Regions from separate parts of the Halomonas sp. AOP30-A1-24 genome, predicted to be linked through region 2. Evidence: predicted binding sites of a transcription regulator. Region 2 holds the regulator's gene; the other holds the start of a gene.
The links. The regulator FliA, encoded in region 2, starts transcription of late flagellar genes. The targets are predictions, from matches to a motif close to CTAAAGTTNNNNNNNNNNCNGCCGATA.
Positions count from the first base shown of each region.

Region 1: ACT3TJ_RS15580 (FliC/FljB family flagellin) is a predicted target of FliA. The motif match lies at 3,703-3,729, and genes of this name have one in related genera.

Region 1 covers NZ_JBQSXL010000032.1:24,900-30,520, forward strand. Annotated here, with positions in the region: gene fliD (flagellar filament capping protein FliD) at 1-1,136, shown strand, start outside; gene ACT3TJ_RS15570 (hypothetical protein) at 1,574-1,891, shown strand; gene ACT3TJ_RS15575 (Rpn family recombination-promoting nuclease/putative transposase) at 2,041-3,033, shown strand; gene ACT3TJ_RS15580 (FliC/FljB family flagellin) at 3,802-4,995, shown strand; partial or broken gene ACT3TJ_RS15585 (tetratricopeptide repeat protein) at 5,382-5,591, shown strand; partial or broken gene ACT3TJ_RS15590 (O-linked N-acetylglucosamine transferase, SPINDLY family protein) at 5,610-5,621, shown strand, end outside.
Region 2 covers NZ_JBQSXL010000001.1:188,170-193,790, forward strand. Annotated here, with positions in the region: gene ACT3TJ_RS00905 (hypothetical protein) at 1-355, shown strand, start outside; gene ACT3TJ_RS00910 (hypothetical protein) at 332-523, opposite strand; gene ACT3TJ_RS00915 (OmpA/MotB family protein) at 547-1,218, opposite strand; gene ACT3TJ_RS00920 (motility protein A) at 1,223-2,041, opposite strand; gene ACT3TJ_RS00925 (RNA polymerase sigma factor FliA) at 2,085-2,786, opposite strand; gene ACT3TJ_RS00930 (flagellar protein FlhE) at 2,813-3,214, opposite strand; gene ACT3TJ_RS00935 (hypothetical protein) at 3,231-3,809, opposite strand; gene flhF (flagellar biosynthesis protein FlhF) at 3,806-5,621, opposite strand, start outside.

The sequences.
Region 1 (5,621 bases), on a different contig from region 2:
CGGGCAGTTACCAGGTAGAAGTCAGCCAGGTCGCGACATACGGCTCGCTTGCCTCTGAGAGTATTACTGAGATAGAGGAAACCTCAGATCCATTGGAGCTAAACGGTGCGACCGCTATCAGGCTAAATTTTGTAGGTAGTGAGAGCGAGCCGGTCGATATCGAGCTTGATGCCAACAGCTCACTAAACGATATTCGTGATGCAATTAACGCCAATAAAGACGCCGGTGTTAACGCCACGATTATTAATGACGGCGATGGCTACCGCTTGGCACTCAGTTCCAAAGCCACGGGTGCAGATGCATCCATTGATAGCTTTGAATTTGTAGGTGGAGAAGGCCAAGGCCCATTCGGTGAAGCGGAAGAAGCTGGCGCCAAGCAGCAGGGGCAAAATGCTTCTTTAACGGTGAACGGCATCGCGATTACCAGTGCCAGCAACCAGGTGGAAGGCGCTATTCAAGGGGTAACGCTTAACCTGAATGAGCTAAGCATTGCCGAAGGTGAAAAAGCGACCAGCACGGTCAACATTGAGCGCGATACCCTAAAGCAGCGTGAAGCGATCAACGGTTTTGTCGACGCGTATAACGATTTAAAAGATACAACTAACGAGCTTACTAGCTTCAACGCTGAAAGTGGAGCAGCTGGAGAGCTACTGGGTGATCGTGCCGTTCGTACGATTGAGTCCCGCCTGCGTAGCGTGCTCACCGGAGGTGTTGAAGGCGGCGAGTTTTCTACGCTGAGCCAACTGGGCATTACCTTAGAGGCTGGCACTACTCTTAGCGGTAAGCTGGAAGTTGATGATGAAAAGCTCGATAACCTAATCGCCAATGACCCGCAGGCGCTAAGCGCGTTTTTTGCCGGCGATAATAAAGACGGTGGTTTAGCCGGCAAGTTAAACAGCTCCATTGAGCAAATGACCAGTAGCAACGGAGTACTCACAGGTGCCGTTACAGGTGCTGAGAGCAACGTAAAAAGCCTGGATGAACGCTATGCGCGCATGGAAAAAAGCATCGATGCAACGATTGCCCGCTATCGCGCCCAGTTCAGCCAGCTGGACGTTATGGTGGCAGAGATGAACAGCATGAGTTCGTACCTGACCCAGCAGTTTGATGCGCTGGATGCCCAGCTAGGCCGCTAGTAGTAATCCCATTCAGCCTTGTAGGAGCGAATGAAGCAGCCCCATAGCGCTGCTGGAGTAAGGGCGGCTAGCTGCACAAATGTAGTGCGCGGTAAGCGAAGCGCACCCGCAATGCAGTGCATAGCACTGCCGGAGCAAGGGCAGCTATCGCCGCCATCGCCGAGTGAACTCAGCTCCCACAAAACCGCTGCCCCGCTCATTGTGAGAAATCACCCGCAAAGCAGCGCCCCGCGCTGCCGGGGGGTGGCTAACACAGCACACCCTATAGGCCAACGGCACAAATGTAGTGCGCGGTAAGCGAAGCGCACCCGCAAAGCAGCGCCCCGCGCTGCCGGGGTAAGGGCGACTAACGCCGCCATCGCCGAGTAAACTCAGCTCCCACAAAACCACTGGCTCCGCTTCGAAAACCGCGCATTGACCCAATCATTACGCGCTGGGTGAAGCGCCACCTGCAGCGGCTTGGCGCAGGCGTTAATCTTGAAACGCTCACCAGTCTGGTGGAGGACAAAGACATGCTGGCAGAAAACCTGGAAAATCTCTTGAGAAAAGAGCGCCTGAAAGCGTATCAAGAGGGCTATGAGGAAGGTTATCAAGAGACAAAGCGAAAAATTTTTAGGAATCTGCTTGTCTTTAGATTTGGCCAATTACCCAATTGGGTGGATGAACAGCTGCAAAAAGCAACGCCTGAGCAGCTAGCCGTTTGGTCGGAGCAAGTGCTTGTCGCTGATAGCCTGGAAGCGCTATTTACTCAGTAAGGCGCGTTTGTTATGAGCGTGGTTGAGCAAGGGCGGCTAGCGCCGCCATCGCCGAGTAACTCAGCTTCTACAACCTGTCTTGCCAGGCCTCAAAAGTGATCGCCCTTGCGCGGCCGTGCTAACATCCCCGGTACTGCGCAGGAGGGCCCATGGCAAATCACTACGACACTGGCTATAAAGAACTTTTCAGCTACCCTGAATTTGTTCAACAACTGCTTGAAGGCTTTGCCCCGCCAGAAATCTCTGAGCTGATGGATTTCAGCACATTAAAACTCCATAGTGGCAATTACATCACACCGCTTTTTGAAGAGAAGTTTGAAGATCTGGTCTGGTCGGTGCAGGTGAACTGGCAAGGGGCTATCCAGGAGGTCTACCTCTACCTGTTACTTGAGTTTCAATCCCGGGTCGACCGCACAATGCCCATTCGGCTGATGCACTACGTTGCCTGCTTCTATGACCATTTGCTAAAAGCGAAAGCGACCACGCCCGGTAAAGGCTTGCCGCCCGTGTTCCCTGTTGTGTTATATAACGGGACAGAGCGCTGGTCAGCCAAGCATGATATATACGACATGGTGCAGCCTACGCCACCCGTCTTTTTACAGCCTTACCAGCCGCATCTGCGCTATTATTTAATTGATGAAGGTGCTTACACTGATGAGGAACTAGCGCAGCGTCACAGCCCTCTAAGCGGTATATTTAGCATTGAAAACGCGGCCACGAGCTGGGAAAGCCTGCAACAAGCGGTTGACCGCATTGTCGCGATCATTCAGGCAGACCCCCATAAACCGCGCATTGACCCAATCATTACGCGCTGGGTGAAGCGCCACCTGCAACGGCTTGGCGCAGGCATCAACCTGGAAGCGCTTACAAGTTTGGTGGAGGATAAAAACATGTTGGCAGAAAACCTGGAAAACTTGGTGAAGAAAGAGCGGCTAGAAGGTCGTCAGGAAGGTCGCCAAGAAGGTCGCCAAGAAGGTCGCCAAGAAGGTCGCCAAGAGGCTGAGAAGTACGCGTTACAAGAAAAGCGTAAAACGGTACGCCACCTCTTATCGTTTGGAGTGCTAAATGATGAGCAGATTTCCGAAGCGACGGGCCTATCTATTCATGATATTGCAAAACTGCGTATCGAAGGTAAGCACTGACTGAGAAAGCAGCGCCCCGCGCTGCCGGGGGTTGGCTAACACAGCACACGTTATAGGCCAACGGCACAAATGTAGTGCGCGGTAAGCGAAGCGCACCCGCAACGCAGTGCGCAGCACTGCCGGGGGTTGGTTAACACAGCACACCCTATAGGCCAACGGCACAAATGTAGTGCGCGGTAAGCGAAGCGCACCCGCAATGCAGCGCATAGCGCTGCCGGGGTAAGGGCAGCTAGCGCCGCCATCGCCGAGTGAACTCAGCTCCCACAAAACCGCTGCCCCGCTCATTGTGAGAAACCACCCGCAATGCAGTGCCACCCGCTGCCGGGGTAAGGGCAGCTAGCGCCGCCATCGCCGAGTGAACTCAGCTCCCACAAAACCGGTTGTGTCGATGTGTTGGGGGGCTGTGTAGACTGCTTACTCACTCGGGCTGCTTTTGTGGGAGCCCACTTCAGTGGTGGTCCGACACATCGGCGAAGCAGTGCCCCGCGCTGCCGGGGTTGAGTAACGCAGCTCTATAGGCCAACATGGCCGCTAGCGCCGGGTAACCTCAGCCTCCACAAGAATCAGCATAAACGTATCCCTCACACCGCGCCTGCCTCCACATGCCCTGTGTCGAATGTTGGTAATCCCCTCATTACCAAAAATTACATAATTTTTTGCTACTTCCCCCTAAAGATTTCCTCCGTTGCGCCGTTATTAAGTATAACGGCGCACAACACGCCGAACAGCGGGCCACGTGGCCAGTCTTATTGAAAGGGGAATACCACCATGTCAGTGATCAATACCAACATCACAGCAATGATCGGTCAGCAAAACCTGAGCAAATCTCAGAGCGCGCTGTCTACCTCTATGGAGCGTCTGAGCTCTGGTCTGCGTATCAACAGCGCGAAAGATGATGCGGCTGGTCAAGCCATTGCTAACCGCATGTCTTCACAGATCACTGGCCTGTCTCAGGCTCAGCGTAACGCCAACGACGGTATCTCTGTTGCGCAAACCGCTGAAGGCGCCCTGAACCAGGTAAACGACAACCTGCAGCGTGTGCGTGAACTGACGGTTCAAGCCCAGAACGACACCAACTCTGCTGACGACCGTAAATCCATCCAGGATGAAATCGATCAGCGTCTGACTGAGATCAACCGCATCTCTGAGCAGACTGACTTTAACGGCGTTAAAGTACTGGCTGAAGACCGCAACCTGTCTATCCAGGTAGGTGCTAACGACGGCGAAATGATCGACGTTAAACTGGAAAAAATTACTGCCGGCACATTGAACCTCTCCAGCTTCAATGTGAATGGCCCAGGTGAAGGCCTTGCCGCTGCAGAAACAGCTGACTACGAAAAAGCATACGGCAAAGCCACTGGCGTGACAGGCAATACTGTCTCTGCAACTGGTTTCCGTGATGAACTGGCAACAAACCTGGGTATTGCTACCGGTTCTGTTACAACTGCTGGCGCTGCGCAGGTTGACGACAATGGTAACTGGTATGTAGATGTTACTATCACCGCTACAAGTGAATCAGAAGTAAAAGCGCTGGGCTTACAGGGTATTGAAGCCACTTCCGGCACTGCGGTTACCTTCCAGGTAGCACTTGAGCCTTCTGAAGCGGCTATCGCAAATGGCTCTACTGATGCTGCCTTCACTGTTGATGGTAGTAAGCTGGGCGCCAAAGATCTGTTAAGCGCTGCTACTTCTGACCCGATGGAGCAGCTTGATAATGCGCTAAAACAAGTTGATGAGCTGCGTTCAGGTTTGGGTGCTATTCAAAACCGTTTTGAATCCGCGATTACCAACCTGCAAACCAACGAAACTAACCTTTCTGCAGCACGCTCACGCATCGAAGATGCTGACTATGCCTCAGAAGTAAGCAACATGACTCGCGCACAGATTCTTCAGCAGGCGGGTACTTCTGTACTGGCCCAGGCCAACCAGGTTCCACAGAACGTTCTTTCTCTGCTGGGCTAATAAGCTGGCGCAGTACACTTCCGCTTTGTCGGATAAAATACAGGCCTCCTTTGGGAGGCCTGTCTTGTTTTGGGTGTTACGCGTTCAGTTAGTTAGGCTATCTATTAGCTGCTTTTCCTACCTTTGCTGCCTCTTCTATACGCGTATGCTACCCAGCAAATATAAATGCGGAATGCCTTCTCATGTCGAAAAAAACATCTGCTTCCATGCCCAGGAAAGCTCGCCAGAATAGCGTCACTGGAAAGAGTGTTCCGTCATCGCTGCATAAGGCAAAAAAACTGGCAGAGCGCCAACCGCAAAATGCGGCTGCCTGGAAACAGCTTGGGGCTGAGCTTTCAGAGGCAGGCTTGCGCCAGGAAGCGCTAGAAGCCCTTGATAAGGCGCTTATGCTGACACCTAACGATGCGGAGGCACTGGCTGTAAAAGGCAGGATTACTCACCAGCTAGGTGACCCCGAGCAAGGCTTGGCGCTCTTAAAAGAAGCGGTAAAGCGCCAGCCAGGTTTTGCAAAAGCCCAGCACTATATCGGTTATATTTACTACACGCAGGCGCGTTACGACGATGCCCTAACCTACGCAGATGAAGCGTGCCGCCTGGCGCCTAATGATGTTGATATGCTCAACACA
Region 2 (5,621 bases):
GAATGCCACCCAAAACGTGTGTGATTTACCGTGGCTTGAAGTGCGTGTCACGCTGGAGGAGCAGCAAGGCGAAAGTAAAACCGTCAACCTGGTGCCGACCCGGCTGCGTATCGATGAGCAGCCCGCGGTCGATACCATGGCAGAATTCATCACCGAGCGAGGCGATAACGGCTTTTACGTACACTTTTATCTTGCTGATATGCAGACGCTAATGCACCAGATGGAACAAGGCGAGCAACTTTTCCTGGGGTTTGATCGAGGCGAACAGCCCCCCTGGTACATGACGTTTCAGCTTGAAGGCGCCGATCAAGCGATTGAGCGCATGCAAACGCTATGTGAAACCGCGTCGCCCTGAAAGTCGCTGGATTAAACGCGTCCCCAGCAATTGGGTTAACGTTACCGATTGGCGTGAGAGTCCCATCAGCGCGGCCAGATTTGTACTGGTCGCCTGGATGCGCCGACGATCGACATCAAGCACCAACAGGGCAGCATACGACTGCAGCAGAAGGGGATGCTTAGGCACAACCCCAGCCTTGAGCAGTCCACTCACCCTTCTGGCTGTTGTCGTAACAACAGTTCAACGCGCCGGTTAGCAGCTCGCCCTTCAGGTGTTGCGTTGCTCTCCATAGGTTGAGTATCCGCATAACCAACGGCCCGCATTCGAGAAATCGCTATGCCCTGACCTTCCAGGTGGCGCATAACGGCAATCGCACGTCCGGCGGAGAGTTCCCAGTTGGAAGGGAACCGAGTGGTCGCAATAGGAAGATTGTCAGTATGTCCTTCAACGGAAACCTGACCATCAAAGGCCGCGAACACATCGACAAGACTTTCTATCACCTCTTGGCCTAGAGAGGTTAGCACTGCCTCGCCACTGGGAAATAAAAGGCTATCATCAATGCGTAGCGTTACGCCCTCCTGGCCCTGCGATACGCTGACGCCGGGAATATCCAATGCCGCCATCTGGGGCTGCAACCCGCTATGGCGCGGGTGAATACCGGTGGCAAGCGTTGCCAAGGGCAGTGAGCTAATCACGCTGGCCATGGACGCTTCCTCACCCTCAAGTGCTTCATTACCACCGGGGGGAGCCAAAGCCAGCAACAAAACAAACAGCGTAATCAGCAGGGTGAGCACGTCCAGATAACTGGTCAGCCAGCTCTCATCGCTTTCACCCTGCCCGGCGGGAAGCTCCAGCGCATGGCGCGTATTGTTATCCAGCATCGCCTTAGCCCTTTGCCGTCGCGCTTGGTGTATCAGGCCGGGGCTTTATAGTGGCATCGCGAATCTCATCGTTATAGTTGGCGATAAATGAATTGAGCGTTTCCTCAATAAAAGAGGGCAGGCGGCGCTTGGTGATCAGTGAAATACCTTCCAGCACCATGTTCATGGTAATCAGGCGCTCTTCTGTACGTCGTTCTAGCTTCACCGCGATGGGTTTAAACACCAGATTCGCCAGCAAAATACCGTAGAAGGTGGTGAGCAGCGCCACCGCCATACGGGGGCCAATGACATCCAGGTCACCGGCATCCATGACTTCCAGCATATTAACCAATCCCACCAGCGTGCCAATCATGCCAAACGCTGGCGCATAGGTCGCCATGGTGCGAAAAATCTGGGCTTCTGCGTGCTCGCGAGCCTTGAGCCGGGCAATCCGCCAACGCAGCATGTCGAAGATCTCATCTTCTTTGGTATTGGCAATGACTAACTGAATACCGGTACGTAAAAACGGATTGCGCGTATGCTCCAACTCTTGTTCGACTGCACGCACATCGCCTTTAAACCATAGCCGGGACATGGCGACCAGCTCGTTGATATCGTCGCGTATATAGGTATTTTCACGCCGAAAGACAAGCCCTACCAAGCGTACAACGCGTAACACCTCTTTTAGCGGATAGCTTATAAAAGTAGCGGCCAGAGTACCGGTTATAACAATCGCCAGGCCCGGCAGATTGATAAAACTTTCAGGGGACTCCGCAGTAAAGAACAGCACGCTTACTAGCAGCAGCATACTGGCGAATATACCTATCAACGTGGACGGGTTCATCAACGGCTCCTCGCCGGTTATTGTGAGTTAACGTATCGGTTGTTTAGGCTGAATCATGCAACCGGGCACGCAGACGGCTAATGGCTTGGCTATGCAACTGAGACACACGCGACTCGGTCACGCCCAGCACGGCGCCCACTTCTTTTAAATTCAGCTCTTCCTGGTAATAAAGTGCCATGAGCAGTTTCTCGCGCTCTGGCAACGCCTCAATGGCAGCAACCAATGTTTGGCGCTGCTGCTCATCCAGCAGCTTTTCAAACGGCAAGTTGCTCACATCAAAACTTACCGGCTCACCACCATCGGCAACCAACTCTTCAAACGGCAATAGCTGACCGCTATTGGTGTCGTTGAGCAGCTGTTGGTAATCACCCAGCGGCATCTCAAGCGCCAAGGCAATTTCACTCTCTTCCGGCGAGCGCCCGAGCTGCTGCTCTAGCCGCCGGATCGCGTCGTCCACAGCGCGCGCAGCGCGGCGCACGCTGCGTGGCAACCAATCCCGCGTACGCAGTTCATCGACCATCGCCCCACGGATACGCTGGCTGGCAAACGTCGCAAAGCTGGCACCATGAGCGGCATCAAAACGGCCCAGTGCTTCTAAAAGCCCTACCGTGCCCGCCTGAATAAGATCATCAAGTTCAATACTGGCTGGCAACCTGACCTGCAGTGTTAAGGCATGACGTCTTACCAGTGGCATGTATTGTGTGAATAGCTCGCCTTGCTTGATTCTGCCTTGTGCTGTGTACATCTTTTTGCCTCGCGGCTATACAACTTTTACTGATAGTTCACAATGACTTGCAGACCCTGAACACGAACAGGCCGCTGTCCAGGCAGTAACTTAAAACGAAACTGCAAAGGAGCACTTACCTGCCTTCCCGCCAGCTCGGTGACCGTTCCGCGCCCTCCCGAGAGAGCCACACACTGCTCCGGATGGCATAGCCATGCGTTGATAGCGCTGCCCGGCGGCGCCTCAAGCTGCCAGTGTATCCGATCAATCACACGATTGTGCACCTGTACAGAATCGGGTGGCGTCATTGACTGGCTACGGGTTTCCCGGTCACTCATGGCCACCATCACGCCCGGCACCGAGGTGCTCCAGCTGCCCGCCGCCTGAGCGCTACCGATGAGACCTATCAACCCGCAAACACCCATCATCTTGAATAGCTTGCTTAACATGTCGAATATTTCCTTATCAGCGCGCCAGCACCAGAAGATCGATGGCCAAATAGTGGCTAGCGGCTTCACGCAAGTTTTCCAACAAGCCTTGGCGCGACAAAGAGGGCTCGTGCAGTGCCAATAATCGGCGAGGCCCGCCATTGTCACGCGCCTGGCGAAGTAGCCGGTACATCTCGGCAAATGCGTCCGCATCGCTGTTAACCCAGAGCGCCCAACGCGCATGCCGAGCACTTAGCTGAGCCAGATCAGGCGCATTAACGCTAACCGCCTGTATATCCCAATCGTCAGGTGATCCTGCCCAGTGACGGCCCAGCGCAGACCATTGAGCCAGGCGATGTTGAGCCTGTTTGACAGCCTGCGCGCCCTGCCCTGGCAAACCAATAATATACAAGGGCTTTTTAGGTCGCGAAGGGGCTTTCGCAACCGGCTGCTCGTCAATCGTGGGGGTGGGCGAAACAGCACCTGGCGCGGGCGCAGGCGCTTCGCTCATCACCTCCATATCACTTGCCAACGGCGCATCAGGCTGGCTGGGTGCCTGCTTCTGACGCTGGCTGTCGGCCCATTGGCGCAAGCCCGCCGCCTGATCCTGACTCATACATTCACCTTTCGGCTAACGCTGCCCAATTGGCGAATGGCGTCGCGCGCCATAAAGGCGTACATCAACGCATCCAGCATGGCCGTATCGCGGCGTTTTCGGCGCGTGCCCAACAGGCTGAGTAGATCGCTACGCAGACTGGACGCCTCATCATCATCCGCGTTATCCAAATGCCCGACCACTGACGCGACGCCGCTGGCTAACAGTAGACGTACTTCTGGATCCACGTCCCCGCTATCGGCCTCTTTAAACTGCTGCAACGCGCGTTTGGTGAGCGCTGCCAGGCCCTCACTTTGCAGCTGAATGACCAGTTGGAAAAGTACATCGGCGCCTAAACGAGCCGGCGTCAACCAGTAGCGCCGGGCAACGACCTTGGCACTTTCGGGGTCACGAACCTCCCCATACCACGCAAGCAGTACACTGCCCGCCTCATTTTGCACTTCGGCATAAGCGGTCCATAACTGCATGGACTGGCCACGAAACCGCACGCTGACATGATGGCTGAGCGTGCTTTGTTCAAATAGTCCGCGTAGCGCAGAACGCTCGCCATGAAAGTATACACGCTGTGCGGATGTCACAAGGCTGACCCAAGTCAGCTGTTGCTCATTCAGCCACTGCACGGTTTCTGCCGGAGGCAGCACGGGCAATAGATGCACCGTGGCGCCCGCCTCCATTCGTGTCTCAAGCCTGGCCTGCCAACCCGCAGGTTGGCGATGTTGAAGCATGGGGACGGCATGCCAAGCGCCCCGTTCGTCCATGCTGATATCCGGCATCGACCAATCACAGCCACGCTCGTTACGGCGTGCCGCCCACACCACACCAGGGGCGGGTAACGCGTGCGGCAACAGACGAGTAAGCTGCGCGCTCTGTAGCTCGCTCGGCAAAGCGCTAACATCCCACATGGCTTCCAGCGTGGCGAAGCCTGCCAAACGCTGGCGCAGCCGCGTCAGTAGTAGCGACAGCCTCCGCCCTTGGCCAAGCACATCTCGCGACCAGCGAGGCATGCTAGCCGGTGCCGTGAAGCCAGGCTGCGGCGCTGCTTTCGCCTGGCTTTCCAACGCCTGGTTGATCAGCGCATCCGGCAGCGCCACGCTCATATCTTCGGGCACTTGCTGCCCATGAGAGCTAAACAGCACGCGCATACCATGACGGATAACAATATCCAGCACGGGGGCTAGTCGGCCGGCTTCATCCTGCTTGGTAATAATACAGTCATCAAGCTCAGCGCCTGCCGCCCGCGCGGCCTGACGATAACGCAGCACGACTTCTTCCAGGGTTTCTGGCTGGCTAGCCGCGTTCAACAGCAGTACCAGCCTTACCGTGGAACTTCCGCCCTGCAAATGAGCAATTTGATCAATAACACGCTGGTCACGCTGGCTCATCCCAACCGTATCAATCATGACCCACTGCTTGCCGTGAAGGCGGCCCAGCAGATCATCGACCGGCTGCTCAGCATCAAGGGCGTACATGGGGGTATCCAACAGGCGTGCGTAAATCCTGAGCTGCTCATGGGCGCCGATACGAAAGCTATCCGTGGTGACCAGCGCGACAGGGCGTGTGCCATGTCGCATCACAAAGCGCGCCGCAAGCTTTGCGGTGGTCGTGGTTTTGCCTATTCCGGTAGGACCGACCAAGGCGACGATGCCCGTTTGGTCAAAAAAACTGGCCTCGTCATTTAACACATGAAGCCTGCTTGTCAGCTGCTGGCGCAGCCAATCAAGCGGTTGCTCACTTTCAGGGCCAAGCGCTTTCAATGATGCTGGCAGACCCGCGAGTACTTCATCGCCAAGCTCGGCGCTAAAGCCAACTCGC